DNA from 3 places in the Shewanella sp. P1-14-1 genome. Region 2 is predicted to be linked to each of the others. Evidence: predicted binding sites of a transcription regulator. Region 2 holds the regulator's gene; each other region holds the start of a gene.

What was found. Region 2 encodes MetJ, which represses methionine synthesis genes. Its sites were predicted from a motif close to TAGACGTCTAGACGTCTA; they were not measured.
Region 1: the regulator MetJ is predicted to act here: its motif matches at 4,502-4,519, upstream of AN944_RS00170 (methylenetetrahydrofolate reductase).
Region 3: the regulator MetJ is predicted to act here: its motif matches at 4,071-4,088, upstream of msrA (peptide-methionine (S)-S-oxide reductase MsrA).

The regions. Positions count from the first base shown of each region.
Region 1 covers NZ_LKTL01000001.1:35,053-42,113, reverse strand. The annotation lists gene AN944_RS00190 (monovalent cation/H+ antiporter complex subunit F) at 1-166, opposite strand, end outside; gene AN944_RS00185 (Na+/H+ antiporter subunit E) at 166-666, opposite strand; gene AN944_RS00180 (hypothetical protein) at 747-1,199, opposite strand; gene AN944_RS00175 (DUF3360 family protein) at 1,686-3,209, opposite strand; gene AN944_RS00170 (methylenetetrahydrofolate reductase) at 3,524-4,498, opposite strand; gene AN944_RS00165 (trimeric intracellular cation channel family protein) at 4,986-5,624, shown strand; gene AN944_RS00160 (YrhK family protein) at 6,069-6,782, shown strand; gene AN944_RS00155 (HPP family protein) at 6,879-7,061, shown strand, end outside.
Region 2 covers NZ_LKTL01000001.1:283,648-290,708, reverse strand. The annotation lists gene AN944_RS01125 (SDR family oxidoreductase) at 1-598, opposite strand, end outside; gene AN944_RS01120 (LysR family transcriptional regulator) at 791-1,699, shown strand; gene AN944_RS01115 (conjugal transfer protein TraF) at 1,820-3,046, shown strand; gene AN944_RS01110 (sulfite exporter TauE/SafE family protein) at 3,090-3,830, opposite strand; gene metJ (met regulon transcriptional regulator MetJ) at 3,940-4,257, opposite strand; gene metB (cystathionine gamma-synthase) at 4,480-5,640, shown strand; gene AN944_RS01095 (bifunctional aspartate kinase/homoserine dehydrogenase II) at 5,694-7,061, shown strand, end outside.
Region 3 covers NZ_LKTL01000008.1:7,377-14,437, reverse strand. The annotation lists gene thrS (threonine--tRNA ligase) at 1-416, shown strand, start outside; gene infC (translation initiation factor IF-3) at 420-962, shown strand; gene rpmI (50S ribosomal protein L35) at 1,051-1,245, shown strand; gene rplT (50S ribosomal protein L20) at 1,264-1,623, shown strand; gene AN944_RS07300 (GNAT family N-acetyltransferase) at 1,746-2,300, shown strand; gene trxB (thioredoxin-disulfide reductase) at 2,330-3,283, opposite strand; gene msrA (peptide-methionine (S)-S-oxide reductase MsrA) at 3,451-3,930, opposite strand; gene astE (succinylglutamate desuccinylase) at 4,102-5,133, shown strand; gene AN944_RS07280 (thiamine pyrophosphate-dependent dehydrogenase E1 component subunit alpha) at 5,284-6,462, shown strand; gene AN944_RS07275 (alpha-ketoacid dehydrogenase subunit beta) at 6,465-7,061, shown strand, end outside.

The sequences.
Region 1 (7,061 bases), 250 kb from region 2:
ACTCTGGGCGACCCATTAAAAACCCTAAAACGGAAATCAACAAAATGGCTTTAGTGCCAAAAAAGTTGAACGCTAATATTCGATCGTAAAGGGTGGGACCAACGATACAGCGAATGATCGCAAGTAACATAACAACTAGAATGGCGATTGTGGCAGCGGCTAACATTAGTTTTCAAGCTCCCTTACCCGGCGATCCATCTCTCCGGTTTTAAGTGTGTCGATATCAGCATTATCTAAAGCATGAACGGTGAGTTGGTCATCAATTAAGTCTATCGCTACGGTTCCTGGGGTTAAGGTGATGGAGTTAGCGTAGATCACTTTATTAATATCTGAGCATTGCTGCGTGTCTATGGTGGTCAGTACGGGGGTAATACTTTTATTACCCATCCAAATATGTTTAACCACACTGATATTCGACAAAATGACCTGTTTAACTAGCCATAGTGCGTAACTGGGCATGTGGGCATTAAGACGAATAGGATGAGTTTCTTGATCGATTACATCCATTTTTTGCGCAATATAGAGCACCAGCATGATTGAACCAGCCCCTAAAGATAATAATAAAGGGTTGCTGTAATTGGAGTTAATCCACCAAAATAGCGCCAGTGTTAATATCAAGCTAAGCCGATGGCTTGGCACGACGCTGCGTTTAATTTCTTGTGTCATATTAATCAATACTTAGTGTGAGTTATTGCTAGCTAAAACTTAGCCTGCCGGTAAAAGTTATTTTTTAATTTCTGTTGCCGTTAATCTTGCTGCTCGCACGACGATTCGTTGGCGATTGCTTGATAAATCTGACTGTGCAGCCCTTGTAATGAATCTGTAGTCGGTGACAATTGCTCAATTGTTCTATCGACGATACGCCCAACTAACTGCTCTTTGGTTTCATTTGCAGGTATGCAAACCTCAGTTGGAAGTATTTTTGATGTCTGTTTACCGACTCGGGTGCGATAGGCTCTATCGGTGAATCCTCCCGATGTGTTCTTTAGTTCATACTGTTGACTGGTGTTGAATGAGCCAGCAAGAAAGCCTTGAATATAGTAGGAACATGCTTGAGTCGACATCTCAGATGCGGTTTTATTAACTGATAAACAAGATGAAAGAACGAGCTGCTCTTCATTTTTAGCGTTACTCGAAACTGCTGATAGTGAAAAAGTGAGTGTGAACGTTAATAGCGCTAAGAGTTGGATGATCCTCATATGAACCCCTTTTTTATAATTCTATTGATTGCACATTCATAAATTGAACGGTATCAGCGCAATACGCTTTAGGTACCTTTGGTTTACTTTATATGGTTATTCTTTGCTCGTTTTAAGGCGATATATGCCGACACTATTCAAGCAAACCATAAAAGTTTGTGATTAACATTGATTTAACACAAAGATTTTTTAAATTAACATCGAATTGTTTTTTATTTAACCCTGTTATTCGTTTATAACACAGTTTGTTTTAATTTAAATACTAAGTAAGTGTAAATAGACTGTTTTTTTATAATGTCGAATATTTTTCAAGTTGGTGAGTAAGCTCGATAAGCTGGGGGATTGGCGGTTATTGTTAATATTTGGATCTGCAAAAGCAGTTTGGCGGCTTTATTCACAGAGGCTTGTAGGTTCAAGCCTCTGTCTATTTATTGCTCAGTTATGTCATTAGCGCTCAGCTAGCTTAAATTTTTGGCGAATGAACCGTTAGTTTAATCCTGAAATGATGGCTGGAATACCTGGTAGTAAGCCAACTAATGCCATCACCCCTGTAAGAATGATAAACATAACGCTAGGGGCTATCCAGCGGTTCATTTTGGTGAGTTTAGCACTGCGATCTTTACAGCCTATTAAACCTAAATTATCCAATAACATTGTCAGTGACCAACCAAAAGCAGGGTTAACTAATACAGACGAAAACACCACAATCGCAGCTGATTGAGTGGTTTTTCCTTCTCGGGTCATTTCCATACCAGCCTCAAGAAGTGGGATAAATACCCCAACGACTAAGGCAACACACAATACGGGCTCCCAAATGGCTAAATCCATTGGATAACCCCAAAGTGCGGCAATAACACAGAACAAGGCTGTCAGTAGCGCACCTGCAGGAATGGGGCGTTTAGCAATTGCCGCAGGGACTATGTATGTGCCCCAAGATGAAGTGAAGTTGGCCCCCCCAAGCATTGAACCAAAGGTTTGACGAATTGAAGCGCTGGTCATCGTGTCATCTATATTCATATGCACTTTTTCAGTGCGCTGCGGGTAGTTAATCTTTTGAAATACTTGATGACCTAAAAAGTCTGGCGACCACATCGCGACAGCGAGCACAGCGAAGGGCAAAACCACGATAAAACTTTCAAGAGTCGGTAAGCCAAGCATCCAACCTGAGCTTTCTCCCCACCAGTACATTGGGCTCATGTTCGGTAGACCTGGCGCAGTTTGAAACTCAAATGGCGCGCCGAGGGCAAAGGCTAACGTACCACCGAGTAAGCAACTTAATGGCACGGCTAGCCAACGTTTTCGCCAGTGCTCTAGTAAGGCATATAAAATAATGGTGCAGAAAATCACGATAAATGCGATGTGTTCCATACCGATACTGTTGGCCCATGCATACAGCTTTTTTACTTGTGATGCAGTACCAACAAACCCCAGATACAGCAAGAGTCCGCCACAAACCCCTTTACTGGTGAGGTTGGCGAGCATACTCCCGCCTTTACTGATGGCAAGAATTAAGCCTAAGGCGCCAATGAGTAGTCCAAATGCCATTGGGTGGCCGCCTGCTGCAACCACAATTGGAATAATGGGAATAAGCGGTCCGTGGGTGCCAGCTAAGTTTGCTGTAGGCAATAAAAAACCTGAGAAAATGACAATGAAGAAAGCGGCAATAATGAGTTCGTAACGGACATTTTCCAGAATAAAGCTTTCTTCAAGGCCAAGTGAGGTTGCAAATGTGGTGGCAATGGCGCCGACCATGACCACTTTACCTATGGTTGCAGCCATTGCTGGAATGGTGTCTTCCAGTTCAAAGCGATAGTCTTTGCCTGGTAGATTAGGGCGCCAGCGCTTTGGATCCATAATCGTTAATTCATGCTCTAAATACTCATCTCGAGAGTTAAAGGCAGAACTGGGTTTATGTTGCTGTTGATATTGTTTGTTGGATGGATTCGTTTGCGATTGACTGGGGGGAGATTCACTTTTCTGTTCATGTATGGATTTTGAATTACTGCTCATATCATTCCTATTGCTAACTCACTAAAAGTGCTACTGCTTTAAATTAGAAGCACCTTATCTGAACCCTATAGCCATAGCGAGTAATAATCGGCGTTTTAACCTCAGACATTAGTCGTAGGTAAATATTTGTTTACATTAGTAAAATAGGTTTGGGTGAAGTCAGTGTCGCTAGCGTTGTGAGGTAAAAAAGCGATATATAGGGGAGTTTGATGCTTTGTTAGCAAGAAGCCTGTTAATAAAGGTGTTAGCTAGATGAAACTTAAAGGAGTCTCTATGGCGCATCAGCACCATAGAGAATGATAGTTTCTGTGTGATCACTTATTCAGCACAAATTGATCAATTTGATTTTGTGCTAACGCTTGATCCATGGTGCCTTTCAGTAATTTATACATCAAAATAGATGCATCAATTTCAGTCTTGCGATTGGTTAAACTTTCAATGTTTAACCCTAACGGGATATTTAGCTGAATCACCGCATCTAAAATTTGCAGTAGATTACTGTGGTTTATTTTAATCGACTCATATAAAGGATCGGCTGCAGATAGAATACGCTCACTGGTTTCTTCTGGTACTGAGACCCCTAACCAGTTGATAAATTCTAGGGTTTTGGCGCTGCCACAAGGTGAGAAAGTTAAGATAACTCGATTGGGTTTAATGTTGTTTAACTCACATTCTTGAGCATAGCTGGTTAGCATATCAATTGTCGCTTGGGCGTTATATACCGCTTGAGTAATGTAGTACTCGCAGCCTTGAGTCGACTTACCTAATAAACGAATGTGTTCATTCTTTTTGCTTAAGTGGCGCTCTGCAATGGCAACACCACCAAGATAGAAGTCCTGAGAGTGCGAAGCTAAGACCTTATAAGCATCATTAAGTGGTAATGAACTTTTTACCTGAGTAGAGGGGGAGCCCACCAAGACGAGATCTCTGACATTGTTTTGATACCAAGCGCGAGATAACCATTCATTAAACCCTCGCTCATCCAGCCCTGCAACACTCTTATAGGCTATAACAGGCTTACCTGACTTTTGGTTGATTAATTGTGCATAGGTGCCAGAGTCATGGGTGGCTTTGAATGGAAAAGGTCTAGGGGTGTCAGTACGACTGGTTTCATCTTGAATGTCATAAATGATCAAACCGTCAAAACTTATCTCATCAAGGCGAGCGAGTAACTTATCAGCAATAATGCTGACCGACTCAAAATCAGTATCGATTTTCGGTGGGGTAGTACCAATAAAGTATATTCCACGGTGATGATCTGACGATCGCTGTTTTAATGATTTTCTCATGTTTAGCCGTCTAGATGGATGTTATCTACATTGTGTCTTAAATCAGGGCGGTTGTTAAGGCTCAATAAGATAATTTTTAGATATAACTAAGGTCATCGTCATTTAGCGGCTAAATGATAAAAGCCTAATCGTTTTGTGTTGCCAAACACTGACTGATATTACTGTCGACTCTAATAGTAATTCAGTGTGTTGAATGGCGGCAGTTGGAATACACAGCAACATAATAATAGCGAATAGGATAAGGTTAATGTAACTTTTGGTGCATATAGAGTCCTTATTTGTTTTGGTTGCATAAATACTGTGTTAGCTATTTTATTAATTACTAAATTTTGGTTTTAAATCTTTCAACCATATAGCTGTAGGTGCTTGTATAAATTTTCACTGTAAAAGCATTAGAAAATATAATGATAAAATTAGAAATTATATCTGTATTTTTAGCGGGGATGAGCGCAATATTTGCTTCCTTTTTTATTTGTTAGTGCGTGTTATGTTAGAAGTTAAAGTGATCAGTGCCTTATGGCTAGTTGGTATCCTAGCTGAAGCGATGACAGGCGCGTTGGCCGCAGGTAAAAAACAAATGGATTTGTTTGGTGTCGTTATCATTGGCTGTGTTACTGCCATTGGTGGTGGCACATTACGAGACATGTTACTGGGAAATTATCCCATTATATGGATTGAAAACGTGCACTACTTGTTAGCCATCGCTACCGCATCTTTACTGACGGTGATGATAGCACCGTTAATGCGTTACCTTTCGCGCCTATTCTTGGCAATTGATGCTGTCGGGCTAGCGGTATTTTCTATTGTGGGTGCACAAAAAACCTTGATGCTTGGTTATGGTCCTGAAATTGCGATCGTTATGGGGGTTGTGACGGGGGTTTTTGGTGGCGTCATTCGAGATATTTTATGTAATCAGGTGCCGCTTATCTTTAAAAAAGAGCTCTATGCACTTGTTGCTCTCGCAACTGCTGCCTTGTATGTGGTGATGAAATTCAGCGGTGTTGTTGAATGGATAAGCTTATCAATTGCTGTGATGTTTGGCTTTAGTTTCAGAATGCTGGCGATTCGATATGAGTGGTCAATGCCCAAGTTTGATTACCAGACTCCTTCAGATAGCCTTCATTAACAAGAGCCGTTATTTACAAGAGCTGTCATTGACAAGAGCCGTTATTAACAAGAGTTGTCATTGACAAGAGCCGTAATTGACAAGAGGTGTCATTAACAAGAGCTGCCATCTATAAGGGCCGTCATTTGCACGAACTGTCATTTACAAGGCCTATTATTTACAAGAGCTGTCATTTATAAGATTTGCCATCAACGAGAACAGTCATTCGTCATCAGTGGGGTGTATTTCACCCCATTCTGGTTTTTCTATTTCTTTTCAAACTACATCTCTGTTTGTGATTAAGCCAACGTTGTCTTGGTTGAGTGCTAATCAAATACGGTTATTTGTAGGGTTCGCTCCTTCATATAAGATTCGCACTAATCCTTATTATCGATGACGATAGCATTAATCACTGGCGTTAGTGCTGAATTGAGCAAAGACAAAACCTACTGAGATATCAAACCTATGCCACATGCTTTTTCAAATCGTCGCCGTATCTTAAATTTAACCGCGGATAAAAAAGCCTTAAGATCTCAGTTTCGCTGGGAAACGATCAATGCTATTGCCTATAAATTAGGTGGCATTTTATTTGTTATTGGCAGTTTCTTCTTTTTTCCTAGCCGAGCTGAATACGCTTATATTGGTGGGTGGATTTTTCTAGCTGCATCGTTAACTTATTTAGTGGTTAATATTCACGATATGGCTGAGATCCGGCGTTATTGGAAAAGTCATACATCCCACCAAGTAGACGAGGTTGTTGAGTATTTTGCAGGGGCGACATACCTGTTTGGCACCTTATGTTTTGTATTTGGTCGGTTAGCGAGTTTTCCTCAAGTGGATTGGCCGTTAATCAGCACCTGGTTGTTTATTATTGGCAGCACGTTATTTGTTGTTGGCGCAGCGGCTAACGTATTTTTGATCGTCAAAGCAGACTCAGTGCAGTTACTTCAGTTGATGAACCTTACTTCGATTTGCTTCATCGTTGGTTCAGTTCTTTATGGCTTGGCTTCCGTGCCATATTTATGGGCTTTTGAGTCACCAAATGATCACTTACTTATTCTTAACTTTCTTGCTTGGCAGTACATGATTGGCAGCTTGTTATTCTTATTGGGTGGTGTATTTAACTACTGGCGAGCATATTTGTTGGTAGAAGGTGAAATAGCGAAAAAGCAGCTATAGTCATCATTGATATTTGGCTGATTTGCTTGTTAATTACTCGCTATTCATGACGGGTTTGATTAGAATTTATACATAATCTGTATAAGGAATAATACGATGAAAGTAAGCGATATCATGACCCCTAATCCTATTTGTATTAGTAATGAGGCCAGCCTGAAAGACGCTCACCAATTAATGCAAAGCCGTAATGTGCGTCATCTTCCTGTTATTTCTGAATCCGATGGCAAATTTGTTGGCATGTTGACCCATAAAAAAATGATTGCAACTGTGCTAAGTGTG
Region 2 (7,061 bases):
CTTTCCAGTCTGCGTAGCCATCTTTAATCGCTTGATCTGTTGTGTGGCTTAATAACTCAGTTTCTACCGCTCCTGGTGCAATGGTCACCATGCGAACATCGTCCATAGCAACTTCTTCACGGATATTTTCCGTTAATGCATGTACAGCAAATTTAGTTGCACAATAAGCCGCATGGTTTGGAAAGGTTTTACGGCCAGCAATTGAACTTACGTTGATGATAGTACCTGTTTTACGGGCTTTCATACTGGCTAAAACAGCATGAATACCATTCAGTACGCCCATTACGTTGATGTTGAGCATCTTGCTCCATTCTTGTGGATCTTGCACATCTGCTTGACCTAGTAACATCACACCAGCGTTATTGATTAAACAGCCAACAGGGCCGTATTGTGTTTCAGCTTCAGTAATGGCTGCTTTCATCGCTTCAGTATCTGTCACATCAACGCTAATTGCTAAGCTATTTTCAAGTTGCAATGCCTGCATGGGTTCAAGACGGCGAGCCAATAATAGTAATGGATGTCCCTTAGCGCTGAATGCTTTGGCCATTGCTGCACCAATACCTGAAGATGCACCAGTAATTACGATAAGTTCTTTCATGATTTCGACCTCTCTTTGTTAATGAGAGAATTATAGAGCGCGATTTATTGTTGATATATAATCGATAAAGAACATAATTGTTTACGTATGACTTCTAATGAGCCAGCGCTAGCGATGACTCATTGACGTATATAGGCGGTGGTTACTGCAGAACTGATACCATCTTATCTGCAAATGGATATTGAGAGTTAAATGAATACAGAAATAAATTTAGTGGATATCCGTGCTTTTGTGGTGATTGCAGAACAAGGTAACTTTACTCAAGCTGCGGAAGTATTGGGCTGTTCACGCTCGCACTTATCTAAACAATTATTGAGTTTAGAAACATTTCTAGGTGTCAGTTTGATTATTCGCACCACCAGGACGCAACGATTGACAGATCAGGGCGAGCTATTTTTACAACAATGCCAGCAAGCGTTACATCAAATTGAGCAAGCTGTGGCCACCACAGTAGATAGTGCGGAAAAATTATCAGGTAATATTTATATCAATTGTGTGGGTGGTTTTTTAGGGGAAGACATTATCGTTCCCTTAGTGAATGACTTTATCCAACTATATCCCGATATCACTATAGATCTCGATTTCAGTAGCCAACGAGTCGACTTAATTGAAGATCATTTTGATGTGGTATTTAGAATGGGGGATTTATCGGATTCAGGATTAATAGCACGAAAGCTTATTGATATTAAAAACTGTACCTTGGCGTCACCTGCCTACCTTGAAAGATATGGACAGCCGACACATCCGAGCCAACTCAATAAGTATGCTTGTATCGTTGGTTCGATTAATCATTGGCGTTTTAGTCAACAGGGAGCTGTGAAAGAGCATATTGATGTTGCGATTAAAGGTAAGTTTCGGTGTAAAAATGGCCGAGCAATGAAGATTAGCGCATTAGCTGGTAATGGTATCGTCAGGTTGCCATATTTATATTGTCATCAAGAGATACAAACTGAGAAATTAGTCGAAGTATTTACAGATTGGCAAATACCCGACACACCGTTTTATGTGCTTTATCACAAGGACAAATTTCAACCTGAGCGCCTGAAAAAATTTATACAGTTTACCCATGAAGGTTTCAAATCTTATCTGCCTGATTTATAAAAATTTAGTCAATGCAGTTAGTTGAAACAAGGTAAAAATGAAAATTTAGTTTGCTGATATGACATCCTTTTTTGATTATTTCTACTATCTTTATTAAACAATAAAAATAGGAAAACTGGGATGCTATCAAGACTAGCGCTACCTTTCTGTTTACTCTTGCTTGCCAACAATGTGCAAGCTAGCGGGCTTTATTTTGAAGCTCGCAGCGACAGTATGGGCGGTACTGGTGTTGCTGCCTCTAATCGAGTTGGCGCTAGTTTCATTAATCCTGCTTTATTGGCCATTCTTACTCCACATAACACCTATACCAATGATGAAATCAACAAGACCCAAGCATTTTCTTTATTACTGCCAACAGTTGGCGCGGAAGGTTCTGATAGCGATAATATGATTGATAAGTTTGATTCGTTAAAGGACTCTTATGATGGCCTTGAAACGGCAATCAATAACGGTGACTCCGCCGAGGTTGAAGCCTTTCGAGACGACTTAGTGTTAGATTTAGAATCACTCAAAGGCAATGTGGCGAATGTATCAGCAGGAATTGGTGCAGCTTTGGTGATACCAAATCAACGTATGCCGATGGCGGTTTTTTATAAAAGTTATATTGACGCAGTGGGTGTGGCCGATATTGCCCAGTCAGACATTGATACTTTGAACGTGCTTGACCCTAATAACCCGCCAACTGAAATCACTGACCTAGATTCTCAAGGCGTCGTGCTAGCTGGTAGTGTGACTGATTTTGGTGTGGCACTCAGCTTTCCTTTGTCGATTGTAAATATGCCTGTCAGGGTAGGGGTTTCACCGAAGTTTCAACGAATTGATACTTACCATTACTCAGTTAATGCTAACAATTTCGACGCTGATGATTTTGATGACGACAAATATCGTAACGATGAAAATCTCTTTAATTTGGACGTTGGTGTCGCATTTGAACCTATTGAAAAATTAACTATTGGGCTATCTGCCAGAAACTTATTCAGTCAAACCGTCAAAACGGTTGAAGCGCAAGGACGAGAGTTTCACTACCAAGTGGAACCATTAATTACCGCAGGCGCTGCCTACGATTGGTCATCGGTAACCTTGACCACAGATATTGATTTAGTCGACCAAACCCGATTTAAAGAGTTTGATCCTGTGCAGTATTGGCGTGTAGGCGGTGAGCTAAAAGCCACTGATTGGCTCTCGTTGAGAATGGGTTATCGACATGACTTAAAAGACAACAGTGTTGATATATATTCATTTGGTACAGGTTTTGCGATTGGGCAAGCATTTAAGTTAGACATGAGTGGTAGCTATGGTGAAGATGACGCCGTAGGGGCAGTATTACAAACCTCTTACCACTTTTGAGTGTTGACTTAGCAGATCGTCAGCGACTTTAATTATGGCGTGATTAACTGATAGATAAAGCTAACGTTGACTTAATTGTTAGCACGATCGCACTCAGGCCACACAGCACTAATGTTGCCATTCTGGTTTTTTCTTTGTCGACTTTATTGGTTAGCTTTCCTGCCACTAGGCTACCCAAAAACACCGACGGCAATAACATCAATGAAAGCCAAATATGTTTTAGCTCAACGAGTCCCGCCACAATGAGTATTAACATCGCAATCATAGAACTAAAGACAAAAAATATAGATAAGGCTGCACGAAACTGTGGTGCGTCTTTTCCGGCAAGTAATATTGCTAGAGGTGGGCCACCAATTGCAGCGATATTGCCAAATACTCCTGATAAAACCCCTGCTATAAACAAAGTGATCTTATTTACTGGTGCGGTAATTTTATAGATGCTAAGAATGACTGCAGCAGCCACAATAAAGGCTATCGCTAGCCCTAATACTGCTTGTGGGGCAAAAATTAATAATCCAGCACCAAGAAAACCACCAGGGACTCGACCGAGCAAGGCGTATTGTAAGCCATTAAACTTGAGCGGGGTTCGCTCTCGCAATAACGTTATTAATGCAATGGAAAATCCACATGCAATAACTGGAACAGGAACAAGTTGAGGGTCAATAATGTAAAGCAGTGGACTGGCGACCACAGCTAAGCCAAAACCTATTAGCCCCTGAGTTAGTGCGCCCAGAAATATGATAACCGATGCAAGCATCAAGGTTTGCGGATCGATAAATGCCATTCTGTGCTCGTTGACTTAATTAAGGTCGGTGCAAATTTGGTGCGACAAATTTATGCGAATAGAAATGCAGAATAAAATTGAGCTTACATAAAAGTAAGCTCAATAGCGGTTATTCGTCTAAATCTTCCCACTCGATGCCCATTTTATCCATGAGAGCTTTAGCCTCACTTGGAATGCTATCTGGGCCTTCTTTAGATAAATCTTCATCGTTAGGGAGTGGTTGACCAGTATATGCGTGCAAAAATGCTTCACATAATAGTTCACTGTTAGTGGCATGACGTAAGTTATTCACCTGACGACGAGTACGCTCATCAGTTAGTACTTTAAGCACTTTTAACGGAATGGATACCGTAATTTTTTTAACTTGTTCGTTTTTTTTGCCATGTTCGGCATATGGGCTGATATAGTCGCCATTCCATTCAGTCATTAACTCACCTTTATACGATAGATTCGTGGCAGATTTTAACTGCTTATTTATTACAGTCAAATTATTGCTGCTATTCTATAACGAATGCAAATAGATTTCTTTATGTTTAGACGTCTAAACGTCTAATATGTGTTGACGATCTAACTTTGCTTAGGTACATTTAGCCATCTAGACATCTCTACGGTGTGTACTCTATAGTGTGTCAATCTTGAGGAGCTTACAATGAAAAAACATCGCGCAGCTACATTAGCAGTTCGCCAAGGTATCGAATCTGATACTCAGTATGGCGCGGTAGTCCCGCCGATTTATCTTTCAACAAATTATTCATTTGATGGACACACCAACCCAAGGGAATTCGACTATAGCCGCTCAGGTAATCCGACTCGTTGTGTACTAGGAGAGGCAATCGCTAAACTAGAAAATGGCGCGACAGGGATTGTAACTTGTACAGGAATGGCCGCGATTACCTTAGTGACCAGTTTACTTGGGCCTGATGACTTAATCGTGGTACCGCATGATTGTTATGGTGGTAGTTACCGACTGTTCACAAATCTTGCCAACAAAGGCCAATTTAAATTATTGGTTGTTGATCAAACTGACGAGAAAGCACTCACTGAAGCGATAGCGCAAAAGCCTAAAATGGTCTGGTTAGAAACACCTTCGAACCCACTTTTGCGAGTTGTGGATATTAAAGCCATCGTTGAAGCAAGCCATGCTGTTGATGCACTTGTTGTTGTCGACAATACTTTTTTATCTCCAATTTTACAGCAGCCATTAGAACTTGGTGCTGATATCGTGATGCACTCAACGACTAAATACATTAATGGCCACAGTGATGTTGTTGGCGGCGCCGTTGTCGCTAAAGATGCAGAGCTTGGTGAGCTATTACATTGGTGGTCAAATACCTTAGGGCTAACAGGTTCTGCATTTGACAGTTACTTAACACTGCGTGGTATTAGAACTTTAGCCGTGCGGATCCGTGAGCACCAAACTAATGCTCAGCGTGTGATTGACGTGCTGCAATCTAGTGATGTCGTTGAAAAAGTGTACTATCCCGGTTTAAAAGACCATCCAGGTCACGATATTGCTGCCAAACAGCAAAAAGGCTTTGGTGCTATGTTAAGTTTTGAGCTTAAAGGTGGCGAAGCAGAAGTGGTTGCCTTTTTAAATGCATTATCGATTTTCAGTGTTGCTGAAAGCTTAGGCGGAGTGGAAAGCTTAGTTGCCGTCCCAGCAACAATGACCCACAGAGCAATGGTGCCTGAAGCACGTTATGAGGCTGGTATTAAAGATACATTACTGAGACTATCTGTCGGGATTGAAGACGCAGAAGATTTAGTGAATGACATCAATGCCGGGCTCGCAGCAGTTGCCGCATTATAGTTCCTTGTCAGTCAGCGTTTTGCACAAAAGTTTAGTGGTTTAAGGAGTACAAAATGACCCGCAGTCATTTACATAAGTTTGGTGGTTCAAGTCTTGCTGATGCAGATTGTTATCGCCGTGTCGCCCATATTTTGTTGACTCATGGAAACTGCGACGATCTTGTCGTCGTGTCAGCTGCGGGAAAAAGCACTAACTTTTTATACAAGCTGTTGTCGCTTCGGGAAACGGGCGAATTATGGCAAGAAGAATTACAAGTTCTCATCAGCTACCAGCAAAACTTAATTGAGCAGCTGCTCTCTAACGAACAAGCCCGAGATTTACGTGAGCGTCTATCAACGGATAAGGCGCAACTGATCAGCCTGTTATCACTTGAACAGCGCAATGAATTCGAATTAAACCAAGTGCTCAGCTTTGGTGAACGTTGGTCTGCGCGCTTAATGGCTGCGCTTTTACGTGAATCAGGTGTTGCTGCAATCAATGTTGATGCTTGTTCAATTCTCGTTGCTGACGAAGGCTTAGTTCCTAATATTCGATTAGCGCAATCACGTGAAAAAGTGCAAGCACTGCTTGAAGCACATCCCAATGAGCGATTAGTCATTACTGGTTTTATTTGCGCTAACCAGCAAGGTGATACTCTGTTACTTGGACGAAATGGCTCTGATTACAGCGCAACCTTAATTGCGAGCTTAGCAGATATAGAACGAGTAACTATTTGGACTGATGTTGAAGGGGTGTTTAATGCAGACCCGAATAAAATCAATGATGCCAAGTTACTCAATAGTATGTCATTGGCGGAAGCGGATAGATTGGCTCATTTAGGTTCTCCTGTCCTTCACAGCAGGACATTACAACCGTTATTTGATACCAATGTCAGTTTGGCTGTTCGTTCTAGCTATGCATCTCATACTGATTTTACCTTGATTGCGCCGCAAAGCTCTTCGGCAAGTGCGCCGGTTGTAACGAGTTTAAATGAGGTCGTACTGTTTAAAATTAAGCTGCAATCACCAACAGAGAACCTGATTGAATTATTAGCGCAACAGGGGATCCTTCCTTTAGCTCATTGGACATCTGCCCACCATAAAGTTGAACTTGCTTTTACTGTTGAAAATCAAAAGCAAGTGCACACCTTACTTGAATTACACGCCCAAGCGCTTAATGTCAGTGATATTCATGTGAGCGATGAACTTGGATTAGTCGCCTTGGTTAGCGCTGATGCCGAGCACTATCGTCGCAGTTTTGCTCGCTTACTCAGTCGTGATGCAAAACCGCTTTATCAAGATGATTTAAGCTTAGTGACCTTAGTGCCAAAATCTCAGGTGAGCTTACTCACTCAAAAAGTGCATCGCCGCTGCGCAGGTCCACGCATGCGTATTGGCGTGCTGCTGTTGGGAGTCGGTAATATCGGTGAAGCTTGGATTGAT
Region 3 (7,061 bases), on a different contig from region 2:
AGACACCAGTTATGATCCATAGAGCTATTTTAGGGTCTCTTGAACGTTTCTTAGGTATTCTTATTGAAGAATATGCAGGTAAATTCCCAACATGGCTTGCACCTGTGCAAGTAATTGTTATGAATATTACTGATAAACAGTCTGATTATGTTGACGAAATTGTTAAAACTTTCAAAGAAAGTGGCATTCGTGCATCTAAAGACTTGAGGAATGAGAAAATAGGCTTTAAAATACGTGAACATACGCTTAAGCGTGTACCTTATTTATTGGTCGTAGGCGATCAAGAAATGGAAAATAAGGAAGTTGCGGTAAGAACACGTGACGGTATCGATTTAGGTAAGATGAAAATCAATGATTTCGCTGCCAAGATACAAGAACAAATTTCTAGCCGTAGTCTATTATTGTTGGAGGAATAGGTCATAAAGATCAAGAGAGCAGCAGGGCGACAGCCAGCCCCTAATCGTATTAACGATGAAATCACTGGCGTACCAGAAGTTCGTTTATCGGATATCAATGGTGAGGCAGTTGGAATCGTTAGTATTTCACAGGCACAGGAATTAGCTGACGAAGCAGGTGTAGACCTAGTTGAAATCAGCCCTAATGCTGAGCCACCTGTCTGTCGCATAATGGACTACGGTAAGTTCCTTTTTGATAAAGCGAAAGCACAAAAGGAACAAAAGAAGAAGCAGAAACAGGTCCAGCTGAAGGAAATAAAATTCCGTCCTGGCACTGATGAAAACGACTATCAGGTAAAACTACGCAACCTGATTCGTTTTCTTGAAGATGGGGACAAAGCGAAAATTACGCTGCGTTTCCGTGGTCGCGAAATGGCACACCAAAGCCTAGGTATGGATCTTTTGAACCGTATCAAAGGTGATTTGGAAACATATGCTGTAGTTGAATCTTTCCCTAAAATGGAAGGTCGACAAGCAGTTATGGTCCTCGCACCTAAAAAGAAATAGTAGGGCAACCCACTAAAAAGTAGCAAAGTCCTTTTGAGGGTTTTGCTCGCCTTACGTTTTATTAATGTCCCAATGCGGAGTTTTAGCAATGCCTAAAATGAAAACAGATAAGGGTGTTCAAAAGCGCTTCAGAAAAACCGCTAATGGTTTCAAGCGTAAACAAGCACACTTACGTCATATTTTGACAAAGAAGAGCACTAAGCGTAAACGTCACTTACGTGCTAAATGTTTAGTTGCAAAGTCTGATGTGCCAGCAATCGCACGTCAACTACCATACGCTTAATTAAAGGAGATATGAACAATGCCTAGAGTTAAGCGTGGTGTAACCGCTCGTGCTCGTCACAAGAAAGTACTTAAATTAGCCAAAGGTTATTACGGAGCTCGCTCACGTACTTACCGCGTTGCTGTTCAAGCAGTAACTAAAGCTGGTCAATATGCTTACCGTGACCGTCGTCAGAAGAAACGTCAATTCCGTCAACTTTGGATTGCACGTATCAATGCGGCTTCTCGTCAAAATGGTCTTTCTTATAGCCGTTTCATTAATGGCCTTAAAAAAGCATCAATCGAAATCGATCGTAAGATTTTGGCTGACATCGCTGTATTCGACAAAGTAGTTTTCACTACTTTAGTTGAAAAAGCAAAAGAAGCTTTAGCTAAGTAATTAGCTATTATGCTTAAAGAAGGAGCCTTCGGGTTCCTTTTTTTATGCCCAAAATTCTTATAGGATAGTAAAAACACCGAATAAAATGTTGTGTTAATACTTTAGAGAATAGGTGTACTTACATGGAACAGTTACACACTGAACGATTGCAAATTAGTTTAATGACACTCAACGATGGCGACTTGTTGTTTGAGTTAGATCAAGACCCTGCTGTGATGCAATACATAAACGGTGGCAAAGTCACTTCAGCGCAAGAAATAGAAGACATTTATATTCCGAGGTTAGCTAAATACATCAACCCAGAACGAGGTTGGGGACTTTGGAAAGTATCTCTTAAAGAGCATCCTAGTTCTTTTCTTGGTTGGATACTCATTCGACCTATGCATTTCTTCACTCTGTCTCCTTCATATTCTGATTTAGAAATTGGCTGGCGTTTTAAACAATCAACATGGGGAAGAGGAATAGCGACTGAAAGTGCAAAAGCTGTGATGGAGCATTTGCTTACAACTCAGCAAAACATAAAGCACTTTTCCGCCATTGCAGATGAAGAAAACCTAGCTTCAATTAATATAATGAAAAAACTGGGTATGAAATATATTGAAAAACTGTCGCACCCTGATGTGGAAGGCGATGTAGACGTTGTTTTATATTCAAAAGACACAAATAAAGCCAACTAAATAGTTGGCTTTATTCTAAAAATAGCAATTTATTTTTGAGCGTCTAAGAAACGTTCAGCATCTAACGCTGCCATACAACCAGAACCGGCAGATGTAATAGCTTGACGATAATGTTGATCCATAACGTCACCACAAGCATAAATACCTTCAATACTCGTTTGGGTAGCATTTCCTTGTAGTCCACTATTTACAGTAATATAACCATGATTCATGGTTAATTGACCATCAAAAATACCGGTATTTGGACTATGACCAATAGCAATAAATACACCCGCAACGTCTAAATCTGAAATCGCACCATCTTTAGTACTCTTCATCTTTAGACCCGTAACACCCATATTATCGCCAACAACTTCATCGAGAGTTTGATCTAAATGTAGAATAATGTTGCCACTCGCTACTTTATCCATTAATCGGTTGATTAAGATTTTTTCAGAGCGGAAACTATCTCTACGATGAATCAAATGAACTTCTGATGCGATATTACTTAAATATAGTGCTTCTTCAACGGCAGTATTACCACCACCTACAACGGCCACTTTTTGATTTCGATAAAAGAATCCGTCACACGTTGCACAAGCAGAAACACCACGTCCCATGAATGCCTCTTCAGAAGGCAAACCTAGATATTTAGCTGACGCACCTGTTGCGATAATTAAGGCATCACAAGTGAATTCACCGTTGTCACCTTTTAATTTAAATGGGCGCTCACTGAAATCAACTTCGTTAATATGGTCAAAGATAATCTCTGTATCAAACTTTTCAGCATGCTGCTGCATTCTTTCCATTAATGCAGGGCCAGTAAGATCATTCGCGTCACCAGGCCAGTTTTCAACTTCGGTCGTTGTCGTAAGCTGTCCACCTTGTTGCATACCAGTGATCATAACTGGTTTTAAATTTGCGCGTGCAGCATAAACTGCAGCCGTGTAACCAGCAGGGCCAGAACCTAATATCAGTAGGTTAATATGACGTGCTTGACTCATTGTTATATCTCCGTATTCATATGCCTAAGCAATTTGAATGGATTGTAGGGAATTTAACGGGGCGGGTAAAGCGCAGTTCGGTCTAACTTATAGATTGCTTTAATCGACTATGTACACAAAAGACACCAAAGTGGTGCCTTTTTATACTTATTTTCAGCGCTTACTTGTTAAAACGAAATATGGCAGCTCGGTAAGTCATTCTTTTCTAGATAATTTTGGTGGTATTCTTCGGCAATGTGAAAACGCTTTAATGGTACAATTTCTGTAACAATTTGACGGTTTCCCCATTTGCCACTGGCGATTAATTGTTGTTTTGCTGACTCAGCTATTTCTTTTTGTTGATCATCATGGAAAAAGATAGTGCTTCTATACTGTGTGCCAATATCTTCACCTTGTTGATTCAAGGTCGTCGGATTGTGATTTTGCCAAAAAACAGCGACTAAGGTTTCGTATGAGACGATGGTTTCGTCAAATTCAACTTGAACTACTTCGGCATGGCCAGTTCTACCCGCTTTAACTTCAGCATAAGTTTGGTATTGATCATTCCCGCCCATATAACCGCATTTGGCATCTAAAACACCTTCTACTTGTTTAAAGAAGTATTCGACGCCCCAAAAACAGCCTGCACCAAATGTTGCTAATGTCATAGTTATACCCATAAAGAAGTCTAGATGGCTAAAAGTATATTTGTTCACAGCAGGAATGCAAGCAAAGATTTACATTTTGTTAAATGACACTTAACGTTCGCGTTCATTGAATGTGTTAGAATCAACACGATTATGAAACCTATTCGTTTAAACGTCTTTCAAGGAGTCTTTGTGTTTCAGCAATTAATGGACGATCATGACTTTCTCGCTTTTACTTTGGCCAATATTGATAAGCCTTTAAAAAGCCAAGCATTCACATTATCAAATCAAACAACAGTCACAATCTTAGATAATGGTGTAATCAGCTTTAGCCCCGCATCTGGCTCTACAAAGGATGTGGTTTTATCATGTGCCATTCATGGTAATGAAACCGCGCCTATAGAAATATGTAACAAACTCATCAGTGATTTACTTACTTGTAAAATAGAAACGCTGCATCGTGTTTTATTCATTATTGGTAACCCTGATTCTATATTGACTCAAACACGCTTTGTTGAAGAGAACATGAACCGTTTGTTTTCAGGTGCTCATTCAGATGGAGAAGGGCTGATAAATAAAGAGCGAGTGAGAGCTAAAGCGCTAGAAAAATACGTCAGTGATTTTTTCTATGACAATGATAACTCGCAGCGTATTCATTACGATTTGCACACTGCTATCAAGCCTTCAAAGCATGAAAAGTTTGCGATATATCCCTACAGACCAGGCAGATCATTCAGTGCAAAACAAATAATGTTTTTAGCAGGCTGCGATGTAGATACGATTTTGTTTCATCACGAACCCACAACAACATTTAGTTATTTTTCATCAGAGCAATTTAAAGCTGATGCGTTTACCGTTGAGCTAGGTAAAGTTATGCCATTTGGTGAAAATGATATGCATAAATTTGCAAATACCCACAAAATGTTAGCGGCGCTAATTACTCAAATAGAACCAGAATTAGCAGTATTCGATAGCAATAAACTCAACCTGTATAAAGTATCACGTTCAATCAATAAGCATTTTGATGATTTTGCTTTTTCATTTTCTAAGACGACTGAAAACTTTACAGGCTTTGAGCAAGGCCAGACTTTAGCAATTGAAAATAATCAACAGATAAAGGTTATAGAGCCCTACGAAGCTATCGTTTTTCCAAATGAAAATGTACCTGTTGGGCAACGCACGGTATTATGTTTAGTACCAGCGCCCAATGAAGATATTCAATAACTTGTAAAGTTAGATATACAAATTTTTTGCAAGGTTATTTACCAACAAGAAAGCACATTAGTTGATAGTAAGTTTACGTTAACGTAATGTGCTTTCGCATATAATAAATTAAGCTTTATTTTATAAGGCCTCAGATAACAAGAGCATAATATGAGCAACGCACCGCTGAATAATGAAACAGTGCATCGTGTCAGCTTCTTAGACAAAGCGTCATTGCACATTCCTATTTTAAAAATTCTGCAAGCAGACGGTACCACATATGAAAATGCGGTGATGCCTGTCATTGATCAAGCACTAGCTGAACGTATTTACGACACTTGTGTATTTACCCGTGTTTTAGACGAACGTATGTTAAGTGCGCAGCGTCAAGGTCGGATTAGTTTTTACATGACCTGTACTGGTGAAGAAGCCTCAATTATTGGTAGTACAGCTGCGCTTGATGATGGCGACGTAATTCTTGCCCAGTACCGTGAGCATGCTTCTTTACGCTATCGTGGTTTCACTACAGAGCAGTTCATGAATCAAATGTTCAGTAATGAGAAAGATTTAGGCAAAGGGCGTCAAATGCCTATTCATTACGGCAGTAATGAACTTAATTATCAAACCATTTCTTCACCTCTAGCGACGCAAATACCGCAAGCAACAGGTGTTGCTCATGCATTCAAGTTACAAGGTAAACGTAACGTAGCAATTTGCTACTTTGGTGAAGGTGCAGCTTCAGAAGGTGATTTTCATGCTGGCTTAAATATGGCCGCAGTGCTTAAGTCTCCGACTATCTTTTTCTGCCGTAACAATGGTTACGCCATTTCAACTCCAACCGAAGAGCAATTTGCTGGTAATGGTATTGCGAGTCGTGGTGTTGGTTATGGTATGCACACTATTAGAGTTGATGGTAATGACATGCTTGCAGTATTAGCTGCAACACAACAAGCTAGAGCTTATGCACTTGAGCATAATGCACCAGTGTTGATTGAAGCGATGACATATCGTCTTGGTGCGCATTCATCATCGGATGATCCTTCAGGTTATCGCTCTAAAGAAGAAGAAGCCAAGTGGGAACAACATGATCCCGTAAAACGCTTTAAGCTTTGGATGATCAATAAAGATTGGCTAAACGAAAAAGACGACGCTGCTCAGTATGAACATTACCGAGAAGAAGTGTTAAACGCAGTAAAAGTCGCAGAGAAAGTGCCATTACCGCACCTTGACTCATTGATTACAGATGTATTGGATAAGCCAACGCCAGCCCTTGAAAAGCAATTGGCAGAGCTAAAACAACATATTAAGAAATATCCAAAGTCATATCCAAAAAGTGCAGGGAGAATTTAATCGTGGCTGAAATGAATATGTTACACGCCATCAACGATGCGTTATCAATCGCAATGACTGATGATGAGTGCATGGTAGTATTTGGCGAAGATGTTGGCCATTTTGGTGGTGTTTTCCGTGCAACTTCTGGTTTACAAGAAAAATTTGGTCGTGAACGTTGTTTCAATACACCGTTAACAGAACAAGGCATTGCAGGTTTTGCCAATGGTCTAGCCTCAAACGGCATGACTGCAGTTGCTGAAATTCAATTTGCTGATTACATTTTTCCAGCCTTTGATCAAATCGTAAATGAAACTGCCAAATTCAGATACCGCAGTGGCAATCAGTTTAATGTCGGTGGTTTAACCTTTAGAACACCTTACGGTGGTGGTATTGCAGGTGGTCATTATCATTCACAATCTCCTGAGGCTTACTTCACACAAACTCCAGGATTAAAGGTTGTAGTACCCCGTAACCCAGAACAAGCTAAAGGGTTATTGTTAGCATCAATTCGCGATCCTAACCCTGTTATCTTTTTTGAACCTAAACGTTTGTATCGTGCATCTGTTGGCGAAGTACCTGCTGGTGATTTTGTTATCGAACTCGGTAAAGCTGAAGTC